Sinorhizobium fredii USDA 257: one gene and its partner. The protein of the gene in region 1 interacts with the protein of each later gene in a pairwise test. Links are inferred from orthologs where the notes say so. Each region holds a gene or a part of one and is shown on either strand. Other genes may lie near its edges.

Region 1 (5,748 bases):
ATCTGAAGCGTCACGTGCTTTATGCGATCACAGACAAGGAGTGGAAGCGCCGAGCGTAGACGGAGACTCCCGCGCCGACGTGCCGTGATTGACGCACAGCGCCACGCTTTTCTCGGACTTGCAAGCTTGCCAGCTCTTCACCGATGTCCAGGGTCGACTTTCGCCTGGCTACTCCATCCGCACCGTAACGAAGCGCAGCTCGCCGGTCTTGTTGGCGATCATCAGCAATGCGTTGCGGCGGCCGTCGGACTTCAGTGCCTCGACGCGCGATGTGACGTCCTCCGGTTTGTCCATAGCCTCCTGGCCGACTTCGACGATGACGTCACCCGCCTCGACGCGGCGCTCGGCCGCCGGCGAATTCGGCTGGACTTCGGTCACGACGACGCCGTTGACGTTTTCGGCAATGCCGAAGCTCTTACGGCGATCGGCGTCGAGCACGGCGAGTTTCATGCCGAGTATGACGTCCGTCGCCGGTAGTGTGGCGGCGGGCGGTTCGCTTGGCTTGACGCTCTCACCCTTCAGTTCCCCGCTGCCCCCCGCGCGCGCCAGGTGTTCGCCATCCTCAAGCCGGCCAAGCGTCACGCGCACCGTCTGCTCCTTGCCGTCCCGGATGATCACCACCTCGACCGCCTTGCCGACGGGGCTTTCTCCGACCGCGCGCATGAGATCGCGCATTTCTCCGACCTCGTTGCCATCGAAGCGGATGATGATGTCGCCCGCCTTGATTTCGCCATGCGCAATCGGGCCGCCCTCGATGATGCCGGAAACCAGCGCTCCCCGGGGCGCCTCCATCTTCAGGCTTTCGGCGATGTCGTCGGTGACCGGCTGAATCCGCACGCCAAGCCAACCGCGCCGCGTCTCGCCGAACTCCTTGAGCTGGTTGACGACGTTCATCGCAAGCTCGGTGGGCACTGCAAAGCCGATGCCGACCGACATGCCGGTCTGCGAAAGGATCGCCGTGTTGATGCCGATCACCTCGCCCTGCATGTTGAACAGCGGTCCGCCGGAATTGCCGCGGTTGATGGCGGCATCGGTCTGGATGAAGCTGTCATAGGGTCCGGCATTGATGTTACGGCCGCGCGCCGAAACCACGCCGACCGAGACGGATACGCCGAGGCCGAAGGGGTTGCCGACGACCATCACCCAATCGCCGATCCTGATCTTTCGTGAATCGCCGAAGGACACCGCCGTGAGCGGCTTCTTCGGTTCGACCTTGAGCACCGCCAGATCGGTCTTGGTATCGGTGCCGACCAGCTTCGCCTTCAGCCTGGTTCCGTCGGAGAGGTTGATCTCGATATCGTCGGCATCCTGGATCACATGGTTGTTGGTGACAACGTAGCCGGACGGGTCGATGATAAAGCCGGACCCCAACGAGTTGACCGTGCGAGGGCGTCCGCCCTCGCCTTGCCCCTTGAAGAATTCGTCGAAGAACTCCTGATGCGGCGATCCCTCCGGCACCTGAGGCATCGGCGCATTGTCATCCTCGCCCTTGACGTTCTGCGAGATGGAGATGTTGACCACGGCGTCGAGCAGGCTTTCGGCAAGGTCGGCGACCGAGGGTGGGCCGGCGGCCGGCCGCGGCAGCGCCGTCTCGGCAAGAGCCGTATTGGAAAAGAGCAGTGCCGTCGCAGCCGCCAGCATCAGGCCGCGGAAGATTTCAGGTCGTTTCGACAAGTCGCTGTGCTCCTCATTCCATCACGCCGACCATAGCTTTCGGTGGTCCGCGATCACTGCGCAATCCGTTCCATCCGTTTCGGCGAATTATACCACTGCCGCAAGGCGTTGCGGCGGCTACTTTGCGCAGCAAACGATCGTCTTCTGAAGATACGGCGGATTTCCGGAGCGTCCAGACACGATTTCCTGATCTTTGACAGATCAGGTGGTGATTTCGTGGCCGTGTTCCTTCAGCGCCTGCACCGCCTTCTCGAGATCGGAGCCGGCAACGAAGATGTAATCGGTGCTGAAGGTCGAATTGGCGAAAACGCCCACACTGGCTGCCGAGAGCGGGCGAAGCACCGAAGACAGGACACCCGGCACGTCGAAGCTGAAATGCTGCTCTATGCGGAAACAGCGCCAGCCAAGCGAACTTTGAACGCTCGAAGGGACGCGGGCGGCGCGGCAAACAAGTGTCATTTCCTCGCGCGAACTCGAAACTGTCCAGAACCCCGGGCCGGGCAGCCACTCCGGAATAGCGGACCCGATGTTCAGGCGGGTAATCGCATATTCGGCATCGACCAACCGGATCAGCAGTCTATGTGTCATTTCGCATTACCCTCGAAGCAACCAAACAAGTCCGACGCCAACGGCCACAGATGTGAGTCCGGCGAGGCGCAGCTGATGCTCCGGGACATACGGCAAACGCTTCGCCAATTCCACAAGAACCAAAGGGGCCAGTGCGTACACCAGCCCCTCGATGATCAGGAAGAATGCAAAGCCGGTCAGAAGATCGGACATTGCCCGCTCAATCTGCGGTCGCAGGTGCCGCCGGCACGGTTGGCGACAGCGGCGGCGTTGCCCCGTCCGCGCTGTTGAAATAACGGAAGAATTCCGAATGGGGCGACAGCACCACGGTTGTATCGGGATTTCCGATCGCCTGGGCATAGGCCGCCATCGAGCGGTAGAACTCGAAGAAGCCGGGATCGCGTGTAAAGGCGTCGGCAAATATTCCCGTCCGCTCGGCTTCGCCCTCGCCTCGAAGAATTTCCGAATCACGCTGGGCTTCCGCGACGATCTCGACCACCTGGCGGTCGGCAATCGCGCGGCGTCGCTGGCCCGCTTCATTGCCGCGGGCGCGGATCAGTTCGGCTTCAGCCAGGCGCTCCGCCTTCATCCGCTCGAAGGTCTGTTGCGACACTTCCTGGGTCAGGTCGGTGCGGCGGATGCGAACGTCCTCGATATTGAGACCCAGCGATTCGGCGTCTGCCCGAAGATCGGTACGGACCTCGCGCATCATCGATGCGCGCTCGTCCGATAGCGCCGCCTCGAAGCCCCTCAGGCCGTAGACGCGGCGCAGCGACGCATCGAGACGCGTGCGAAGGCGCGCTTCGGCAGATTCCCGGTCGCCGGAAACCGTTTCGCGGAAACGGCGAGGGTCGGCGATCCTGTAGACCACGAAGGCATCCACCTCATAGAACTTGCCGCCGGAAACCTGCACACGGATATTGTCGAGGTCGAAGCGAAGTGCCTGGTCCTCGACATACTGCACGCGGTCGGCATCCATGAAGGCGAAGGGAAGCTTGAAATAAAGGCCCGGCTCGGTCTTCACGTCGCGGATTTCGCCGAAGCGAACGACGATCGCCTGCTGGCGCTCATTGACCACGAACACCGACGAGTAGACGACGACCAGTACCGCTGCGACAACGATGAGGATGATTGAACTGCGATTGTTTATCATTGGGTACCTCCCGACTGCGAGGGTCTACCGATTTCGTTGAGCGGCAGATAGGGCAGCACGCCCTGGCCGTTCTTCTCATCGAGAATGACCTTCTTCGACTTGCCGAGAACATCCTGCATGGTTTCGAGATAAAGCCGCCTGCGCGTGACTTCCGGCGCCTTGGAATAGGCGTCATAGACCGAAATGAACCGCTGCGCCTCACCCTGGGCTTCCTTGACGACGCGGTCCTTGTAGGCGGCCGCCTCTTCACGGATCTGCGCTCCCTGACCTCGCGCCTTGCCGAGTATCTGGTTGGCATACTGATTGGCTTCCTCGAGGAAACGATCCTCGTCCTGCTCGGCGCGCTGCACCTCGTCGAATGCGTCGGCCACTTCGCGTGGCGGCGCCGCGTCCTCGATCGCAACCGTGTTCACCGAGATGCCGGCACCATAGGTATCCATGGTCGCCTGGATCGTGTTCTTGACGTCGGCAGCGATCGCCTGACGGTTGTCGCGGAAGATGTCCTGCGCCGGGCGACGGCCGACGACCTCGCGCATGGCGCTTTCGGCCACCTGCTGCAACGTGTCGGCCGGGTTCTCGACGTTGAAGAGATAGGACTTCGGATCGGTGACCGAGAACAGCACGGAGAACTGCACATTGACGATATTCTGGTCGCCGCTCAGCATCAGGCCCGCACTCGACTGGGCGCCGACGCGGCTACCGATATTGAGCTGCTGCTCCGTCACCTTGACGATCTCGACGGTCTCAAGCGGCCAGAAGTGATAGTGCAGGCCAGGCATGGAGATTTCCTCCTTCGGCTTGCCGAACCGCATTTCGACGCCGCGTTCATCCGGTTGGACGGTGTAGATCGAATTGAGCAGCAGGAAGCCGACGATCAACAGGCCGACGATGACGAAGACGCCGCCGTTGAAGCCGCCCGGAACCACGTTCTTCAACTGATCCTGGCCGCGACGGATGATCTCTTCCAGATCCGGCGGCCCGCCTCGGCCGCCGCGCGGCTTATTCCCCTGACCCCATGGCCCTTGATTGCCGCCGCCGCCCCAAGGGCCGCCGCCGCCATTCTGATTGCTCCAGGGCATCAAAACCTCTCTTCAAAGAAAATTCTCTCGCTCAACGCCCCGCAGATTTGCGGCCGGTCACGACGTGATCCCGTTATAGGTATCATGTGCATTGCTTTCAACGCGATACGGGCGAGTTCACGGTAAATGGCTAAAAATAGTTGACGGCTTCTCGACGCGACCGGAAAGGAACGAAGCGGGGATGCTCCGCCGCTGAGACTTCTGCTATTTTGACAGCGCTTCGCGTCGCCGCCACGTGACAAAGTGCATCGCATGGCTGTCCTTCTCGCCACGCGGCAGGTCCTCTTGGAATACCTTCTCGAAAGACCGAGGATCGATCGGCGGGAAACGCGTATCGCCCTCCACCTCCGCCTGCACCTCCGTCACGTGCAGCACGTCGGCGAGATCGACCGACTGCCGGTAAATCTCACCCCCGCCGATGATACAGATCTCGTCGGCATCGAGCGCCGCGGCATGCGTCCGCGCCCTCTCGAGCGCTTCCGGAACTGACGAGACAGTCTCGGCTCCGGCAGCCGTGAAACTGGGGTCGCGGCTGATGACGATGTTCGGCCGGCCGGGTAGCGGACGACCGAGCGACACCCAGGTCTTGCGTCCCATGATAACCGGCTTGCCGATCGTCAACGCCTTGAAACGCTTCAGATCCGTTGAAAGCCGCCACGGCAGGTCGCCCTCGCGTCCGATCACGCCATTGGTCGCGACCGCAACGACGATGACGATCTTCGGGTCCGGTCTTGCATCAGTCATGGAAGCCACTCGGTTTGCTGTCGATTTCGCGGGCCCGCAGAAGCGCCGGGCGATCGGTGACGACGCGAATGTAATGATCGATGACGTCGCTTTCCGGCAGGATCTTGCGCATCCATTGCAGAGCGCTTGCGAGCAGCAGGTCGGCCGCACTCATCCTCTCGCCAATGAGATAGGGTTGGCGCGTCAAGACATCGATCACATGCGCGCACATCTCGGTGTAAAGGCGCGCCAGCGCCGGGTTGTTGACGGTCACGCCGGAAATATGCGCAAGCGCCGTCGGCTCGATCACGCCGGCATAATAGGCGAGCCAAGACAGGTAGGCGCCGCGATCCTGGTGACCGGGCGGTCGCCCAAGGCTGCAGTCCGGGTAGAGATCGGTCAGATATTGAGCCACCGCGGCCGACTCCCAGACCAGCGTCCCGTCGTGCAGGAGGGCCGGCACCTTCTTGTGCGGATGCGGATTGTTCTCGTCCGGCCCGCCGGAGCCGTCCCAGCGGCGAATATTGACGTAGCGAATTTCGTATTCGGCCC
Region 2 (6,772 bases), on another replicon or contig:
GCTCCCACCGCGATATTCCGCATTACTGGGTCATGCACGCGATCGACGCCACCCCGCTCTTCGAATGGCTCGAGACACAGAACGCCATTCGTCCGATGGAAAGACGGCTCCTTTACATCGCACCGCTGATGAAGGCAGTGGCACTGGCGCTGAAGCAAGTGCCGGAGCTTAATGGTCATTATAAGGATGGCGTCTTCCGGCCGTCGCCAGCTGTGCATATGGGGCTTGCGACCGCGTTGCGCGGCGGCGGGCTGATCGCACCGGCGATCCGCGACGCCGATTCAAGAACCGTCGACGAACTGATGGACGTGATCGCCGAGCTTGTGCCTCGGGCTCGGCTCGGCCGGCTGCGCAGCTCCGAGATGACCGACGGCACGGTCACCCTGAGCAATCTCGGCGAAGGTAATGCCGACAGTGTCTTTCCGCTCATCTACCCGAACCAGGTGGCGATTGTCGGCTGCGGGACAGCATGCCCTCGCCCCTGGGTCGTCGGCAATGCCGTAGCCATTCGCCAAGTAATCCAGGTGACGCTCGCCGGCGATCACAGAGTGAGCCACGGTCGGCATGCGGCTCAGTTCCTCACCCGCCTGTCCGAACTCCTTGCACATCCGGAGGGTCTATGACCGATGCCGAGCTCTCCGACCTCGTGGCGAGGTCCCTCTATGCAGTTGCTCCGGATGTCGAAGGCGAGCCCATAGATCCGAACAAGTCGTTTCGTGCGCAATTCGAGATCGACTCGATGGACTTCCTGAACTTCGTCATCGGTCTGCACAAGGCGACAGGCGTCGAGATCCTCGAACAGGATTATCCGGACCTGCAAACGCTTTCGGGCGCGGTGGCCTTTCTGCGTCAGAGGCTGCCGTGATCCGGTTCCAGCCTGCACTGGCACGCCAATCGTTTTTGACAAATCCTGGGCGTTCTACGCAGTCGGGTGCCGGTTGTCGCAACGGCATCGAGCAGGCGCGAGAGCCGCACCTCCCCTTCCGGCCCGTCAACCTCGGCGGCCACGCTGGCGGTCCCTCGCCCGGTACGAACGAACTGATCGTAAAATGACGCCAAGTCAATCTCGCGCATGCCTGCCCTGGCCGGCCGAGGCCCGATTTCATCCTCGACGGTTACGGTCAAGACCCAGCCGTCGGAGGCCGGTACCGGAGCGATTTCGAGCGTGGCAACAGTTGCGATTTCGGTCAGGTCCTCGCGCTCCTCATCTCCAAGGCGCGCGTCGTCAAGAGGGATCGCCCGGTGCTCGGACGTCCGGCTGGCGGCGATCCGGAACTTGCACGGTGTGGCGTGATCCTCGTCAGTGATCCAGCGGACGATCTGCTCCGGGTCGATATCGACGGCATAGGGCTCCATCTCCGATATCCTCCAATCAAGCGGGGGTTTTGCGACGGGGTCGTTCCCAACTCCTGTAGCATTTGCCACCTCCCCTATGAGACATCTTCAAAACGGTAGCAGGCCTCGGGCAAGGCTCAATGATGCGGCTCAAAGCTGAGCAGGTTCCATAAAGTGTCCCACGGTTTTGCGATCAGAACCTGCGGCAAACAAACGAATCCAAGCCGCCGACAAGCGCTACGATCCGACCTCGATCTCGTTGATGACGTCATCGACACTGAATACGAACCAGGCATCCGCCTCGGCGGCGGCGCGGATCGCTTCAGTTTTCGTCCATCCGGTCAGGCGAACGACGCGGCGGCGAACGCCGACCCGGACCTGCGCAGCATCGACCAGAGGGTCCTTCTCCAGCGCCAGACGCACGGCCTCTTCGACGAGGATCGGTGCATCCTGTTCCGGCGGCGTGACGGCAATTCCGTTGATGACGTCGCGACTACCCGGGATCCACCATGCCAACACGCCCGCGAGCCGCTTCGAGGCGAGGCTTGCGAGCGCCCGTTGAGCGTGACGACGCCATCCTGGACCTCGAACGCGATCTCGCCGTCTCTCGTGGCGCCGCGGACCTCCCTGGCGCCCTTGCCATCCCACTCGGTGATGCGCAGCCCCTCGAAAGCTGGCTCCCGTACCAACACCTTTCGCAGGTGATCGCGAATGCCGTTGTCGCTCATCGGGACCGCAGGCCGCACGCGAATCCGGTCGACGAGGCCGTTGAGGTCGGGTATCGCTGCAACGCGCTCGAGCGCTAGCCGCTTCTGCGCCACCGTTTCGACCTCTCCCTCAAGGAGTGCCGCCCCATCCGGCTCCATCCGAATGAGGTCGAGCTTGAAAGTGGGACCGAGGCGCGGTTCGCTGCGCAAGGCGGCAAGCGCACGCCGGACCAGCTCCGAATTCTCCATGGCATCCTCCCGGTTCAGCGCTCGTCCTCGCGCGCCCCAGCTCGTCGGACGTCAAATCCTCAGCTTTCGAGACGGCATTCATAGAGGGCCTTGACGAGCTGATCATGCAGATCCGGATTTTCCACGATCATTGCGACCAATTCGGCGATGTCGCGCGATTCAGCATCCGACAGGCCGCGCTCGAAGGTCTTCGCCGAGAGGTTCCCCTGCCCGACGCGCATCAGCGCGTAGAGCTCATAGAGCGCCGCCCCCGGAAGCCGGTTGATCGCAGCCTTGAGAAAATCGCGTTGCGACGTACCAACGGGAAGGTCCTCCAGGCCGAGGCTCGCCAATGTGTCGTGGTCGCCGCGCGACGGCTTTGGCTCAGCGAAATCCTCCTCGGGGACGTTGCCAAGCAGCGCGTCACTCTCTGTGCGAGCGGCTTTGGCCAGCAGGGCGATGAAGCGCACCTGGGAAAGGTTCAAGACCGTCAACATTGTTCCGTCCACCTGTAATCAGGAGCGTGGCAGCAGGGTAGCGTGCAGCTGATCGCTCGATTGGTTAGACCGGGACGCGTTCGGCAAGCCGTACGTACTTCATCCCGTCTTAATCACGTCGCGCGCCTTGCGGCCACAGGCTCCTCAAGGGCACTGGCAGTTGATCGATCACCTTTGCAACCGCGCCGGGGTCGAGTTCCTTGAAGATCACATCGAAAACGCCCGTCGCGACGGTTTTGGCATCCATCCCGAACTGAGGAGGAAGCTCCCGGGCTATACGCTCGCAAAATTCGTCAATGGAGTGCTCGTCCGTCGGCTTTCCCGCCAGTCGCCAGCCTTCGAAATAGAGTCCACGAATGACCATCGGGAACTGCGCGCCGAGATGGACGGCATCCTCCGGGGCCAGCCTGTCGCGCATCGCGTGAAGCGTAGCCCTGAGCGCGCTGTAAGCGTGTCGCCGTCCTTCGAAATGCAGGCGTTCAGCCACTGCCTTCAGCCACATATTGCCTTCCTGGATCGTATGATCGAAGCTCGGATGTCCGCTTGCCATGAGTTCCTCCTTTGCCCCAGGATTGGCGTGCTGTCATCGGGCCGGTCCAGACAATGGCTCGGATCATATGCCCGCCGCCCTTTTCGGAGCGACAAGGGTCAGGATGCAACGAATGCCGCCGCGCCGCATTGATGTGCGTCAACGGCGATCGAGCATTCGCCCGCCGGCTTGCGATTCAGCCGTGCGACGGGAAGACGCGGTCTCACCATCCGTGGTCGTCCTGGCTGTCTGGCCACCCGTCCGAAGTAGCGGGGGAAAGTCCTGCGCAGTGATGGTTTCGTGCTCGAGCAGCAGCATTGCTCCGGCCTTGAGCTCCCCCATGCACCCCTGCAGTATCGCCTTGGCTCCTTGGTAGGCGTCGTCGATCATGAAACGCACCGCAAGATCGATTTCGCGCGCGGTCGCTTCGGAATAATCCTTCTGCCGTGGCGCAACGGGACCATCGCCAAGCCATTGCAGCCTTTGCTCTTCGAGCACAACCTGACCAACCTGCGGGCTCATGCCAAAGCGCACGACGCTTTGCCGCGCCACATCGGTGGCCTTGGCAAGGTCATCCGCCGCACCGGTCGAGACCTCACCATAAATAAGCTCTTCAGCCGCCCGGCCGGCGAGCAGGGCTGCCATGCGCTCCTTAAGTTCACTCGACGTGATGAGGAAGCGGTCATCGGTGGGGCGCTGCAATGTGTAGCCAAGCGCCCCAATCGAGCGGGGAATGATCGACACTTTCTGCACCGGATCGGTCTTCGAGAGCTTCGAGGCGACCAATGCGTGACCCATTTCGTGATAGGCGACCCGCTCGCGTTCGTCGGGCTTCAGCACGCGGCTCTTGCGTTCCGAACCGGCGACGATGCGCTCGACCGCGTTGTTGAAGTCCTCGATCGCCACCCGCTCGGCGCCGCGTCGCGTCGCGACGATCGCGGCTTCGTTCACCAGGTTGGCAAGATCGGCGCCGGTGAATCCCGGCGTCATGCCGGCGATCTCCTCCACAAGCACACCGTCCGCGATCGCGATAGTAGCCATATGGACCTTAAGGATTGCTGCCCTGCCGTTTCGATCCGGGCGATCAATGACCACCTGCCGGTCGAAGCGGCCTGCGCGCAGAAGGGCTGGATCAAGGATCTCCGGACGATTGGTGGCAGCCAGAAGCACGATGCCGACGCGCGGGTCGAAGCCGTCGAGCTCGGCCAGCAATTGATTGAGCGTCTGCTCCTTCTCGTCGCCGCCGCCATAGCCGGCGAAGGGGCTGCGGGTGCGACCGAGCGCATCGAGTTCGTCAATGAAGATGATGCAGGGAGCGGCCTGTCGCGCCTGGTCGAAAAGGTCCCGCACGCGGGCGGCGCCGACGCCAACGAAGAGCTCGACGAATTCCGAGCCGGAAATCGAGAAGAAAGGCACCCCGGCCTCGCCTGCAACCGCGCGCGCCATCAGCGTTTTGCCCGTGCCGGGTGGCCCGACGAGGAGGATCCCTTTGGGAATATGCGCGCCGAGGCGGCTGTATTTCGCCTGGTCCTTCAGGAAGGCGACCACCTCCTGCAACTCAGCCTTCGCCTCGTCGACGCCAGCCACATCGTCAAAGGTCACACCCGTCTGCCGCTCGAGATAGACCTTGGCCCTTGACTTTCCGATATTGACGAGGCCGCCACGCTCGGCGACGCCCTGAAAGAGCACGAACCAAAGTCCCAGGAAGACAAACAACGGGAAGATCCAGGAAAGCAGCGTCATCGCCCAATTGCTGTCGGTCCCGCCGGACACCTTTGCACCGGCCTTCTCGAAGACCTCGGCCAGCGAAGGATCGACACGATGCGCGACGAAGTACTTCTTCCCCTCCTCCGGCTGCTTGAACTCTCCCTCAATCAAGGACTCTGTCACGACGACCGACGCGATCCTGCCGTCCTGCGCCGCCTGCAAGGCATCGGAATAGCTGAGCTGCGCGACGTCGCGATAGCTCAGCCAGAATTCAAAGGTTCCGATCAACAAGAGTGCGACGAGCACATAGCCGAGATTGAAAACCCATTTCCTATTCATCGGCCGGCTTCCGGTTTCGTTCGATGCAAACGAGCCTTTCATGCCTTACCGCGCGCCGCCTTGACCCGCGTCAAACTATGGACACGGCGCAAACTGGATCTGGGTCGCAGAGCTCTTTGACGAGCGTCAAGGCCTTCCACCGAGAATTGGCCGAGACTTTGCCAAAATGGAGCAAGTGCCATGACCAAGCACATTCTTGTCGCAACCGATGGATCCGACAAAGCCCGAGAAGCCGTGGCGATGGCGGCGAACATAGCCAAAGCTCTCGGAGCAAGACTCACGATCCTTCACGTCATCCTGCATGGGCTGAGGGCCGAGGAGGCGAGCCGCCTCGCCGAGCCAGAGCATCTCGTCCGCTGTGTGTCGGCCGTGACTATGCCGCAATTGGAGCGAGTTCCCAGCTCGATGGGCGAGTTTTTCCGTGCCTCGCAAGGCGACATCGGAGAAATGGTTTCGGTCTTGGGTGACCGTATTGCCGAGGATGCTGCGGATATTGCCCGAAGGATCGGCGTCAGCAGCGTGGAGACGCGCGTCGAGCCCGGCGTCTACGCTGAAACAATCCTTAAGGTCGCTGAGGACGTCGGTGCGGACATGATCGTCGTCGGAAGCCGTGGGCTCGGGCGGTTGAGGGGTATGCTGGTCGGAAGCGTGTCGCAAAAGATCATCCAGCATGCACATTGTTCCGTCATGGTGGTACGCTGAACATCCCGACCAGGCCCTGGAAGTTGGAAAACGATCACGAAGCCATAGCCATGGCTCCGTCGAGCGACTGACCGCAAAGTTATGAAGAGCTTCGTATCATGCCGGTAACCGCGCTTTTCACCGATCTCTATGAACTGACAATGTCGGACGCCTATCATTCGCTTGGCATGGACGAGATTGCCGTCTTCAGCCTGTTCGTGAGAAAGCTTCCACCGGAGAGAAATTTCCTTGTCGCCTGCGGGGTCGAAGAGCTTCTGGATGACATCGAGGGATTGCGCTTCGACGAGGATGATATCGCCCATCTCGCTTCACTTGGCAGGTTCAGGCCGGAGTTCCTGAATTGGCTAAGGTCCTTTCGCTTCAGTGGCGAGATTTTTGCTGTAGCTGAGGGCACCCCCGTATTTGCCAAGGAGCCGATCCTGGAGGTCATCGCCCCGATCGCGGAGGGACAGTTGCTCGAAACGCTCATCCTCAATCAGATCGGTTTTCAGACCGTGATCGCGTCGAAAGCAGCTAGGATCGTCGAGGCCGCGAACGGTCGGGCCGTCGTGGACTTCGGAAGCCGGCGCGCCCATGGTGTGGACGCCGCCGCGTGCTGCCTATCTTGCCGGAGTGTCGGCCACATCGAATGTGGAGGCAGGCCGGCGCTACGGCATACCGGTCGCTGGTACGGTCGCCCATAGTTTCGTTCAGGCTTTCCCAAACGAGATGGAGTCGTTTCGGTGCTT

The links. Proteins that work in one complex are often made in the same cells at the same time.
Region 2: the proteins of hflK (region 1) and ftsH interact in binary tests that used the Escherichia coli proteins (3 or more experiments, as listed by UniProt). The link is inferred for Sinorhizobium fredii USDA 257 from one-to-one orthologs.

What each region holds. Positions count from the first base shown.
Region 1 is NC_018000.1:4,610,143-4,615,890, forward strand. The notes cover bases 2,433-5,386. They hold hflK (FtsH protease activity modulator HflK), read right to left. Parts: upstream 4,474-5,386; coding sequence 3,391-4,473; downstream 2,433-3,390. Other genes in these bases: USDA257_RS21630 (DUF2065 domain-containing protein), read right to left, coding at 2,433-2,454; hflC (protease modulator HflC), read right to left, coding at 2,462-3,394; USDA257_RS21645 (dihydrofolate reductase), read right to left, coding at 4,678-5,217; USDA257_RS21650 (glutathione S-transferase family protein), read right to left, coding at 5,210-5,386. Also shown: USDA257_RS21615 (GNAT family N-acetyltransferase), read left to right, coding at 1-59; USDA257_RS21620 (Do family serine endopeptidase), read right to left, coding at 169-1,674; USDA257_RS21625 (ACT domain-containing protein), read right to left, coding at 1,876-2,262; more of USDA257_RS21630, read right to left, coding at 2,269-2,432; more of USDA257_RS21650, read right to left, coding at 5,387-5,748.
Region 2 is NT_187163.1:20,133-26,904, forward strand. The notes cover bases 2,900-5,777. They hold ftsH (ATP-dependent zinc metalloprotease FtsH), read right to left. Parts: upstream 5,343-5,777; coding sequence 3,456-5,342; downstream 2,900-3,455. Other genes in these bases: USDA257_RS30495 (DUF2267 domain-containing protein), read right to left, coding at 2,900-3,317; USDA257_RS30505 (universal stress protein), read left to right, coding at 5,523-5,777. In the rest of the region: USDA257_RS30470 (dihydrolipoamide acetyltransferase family protein), read left to right, coding at 1-623; USDA257_RS30475 (acyl carrier protein), read left to right, coding at 620-865; USDA257_RS30480 (hypothetical protein), read right to left, coding at 850-1,356; USDA257_RS38125 (BON domain-containing protein), read right to left, coding at 1,573-1,851; USDA257_RS38315 (hypothetical protein), read left to right, coding at 1,881-2,141; USDA257_RS30490 (DUF3775 domain-containing protein), read right to left, coding at 2,351-2,767; more of USDA257_RS30495, read right to left, coding at 2,877-2,899; more of USDA257_RS30505, read left to right, coding at 5,778-6,044. UniProt on the Escherichia coli protein: Acts as a processive, ATP-dependent zinc metallopeptidase for both cytoplasmic and membrane proteins. Plays a role in the quality control of integral membrane proteins.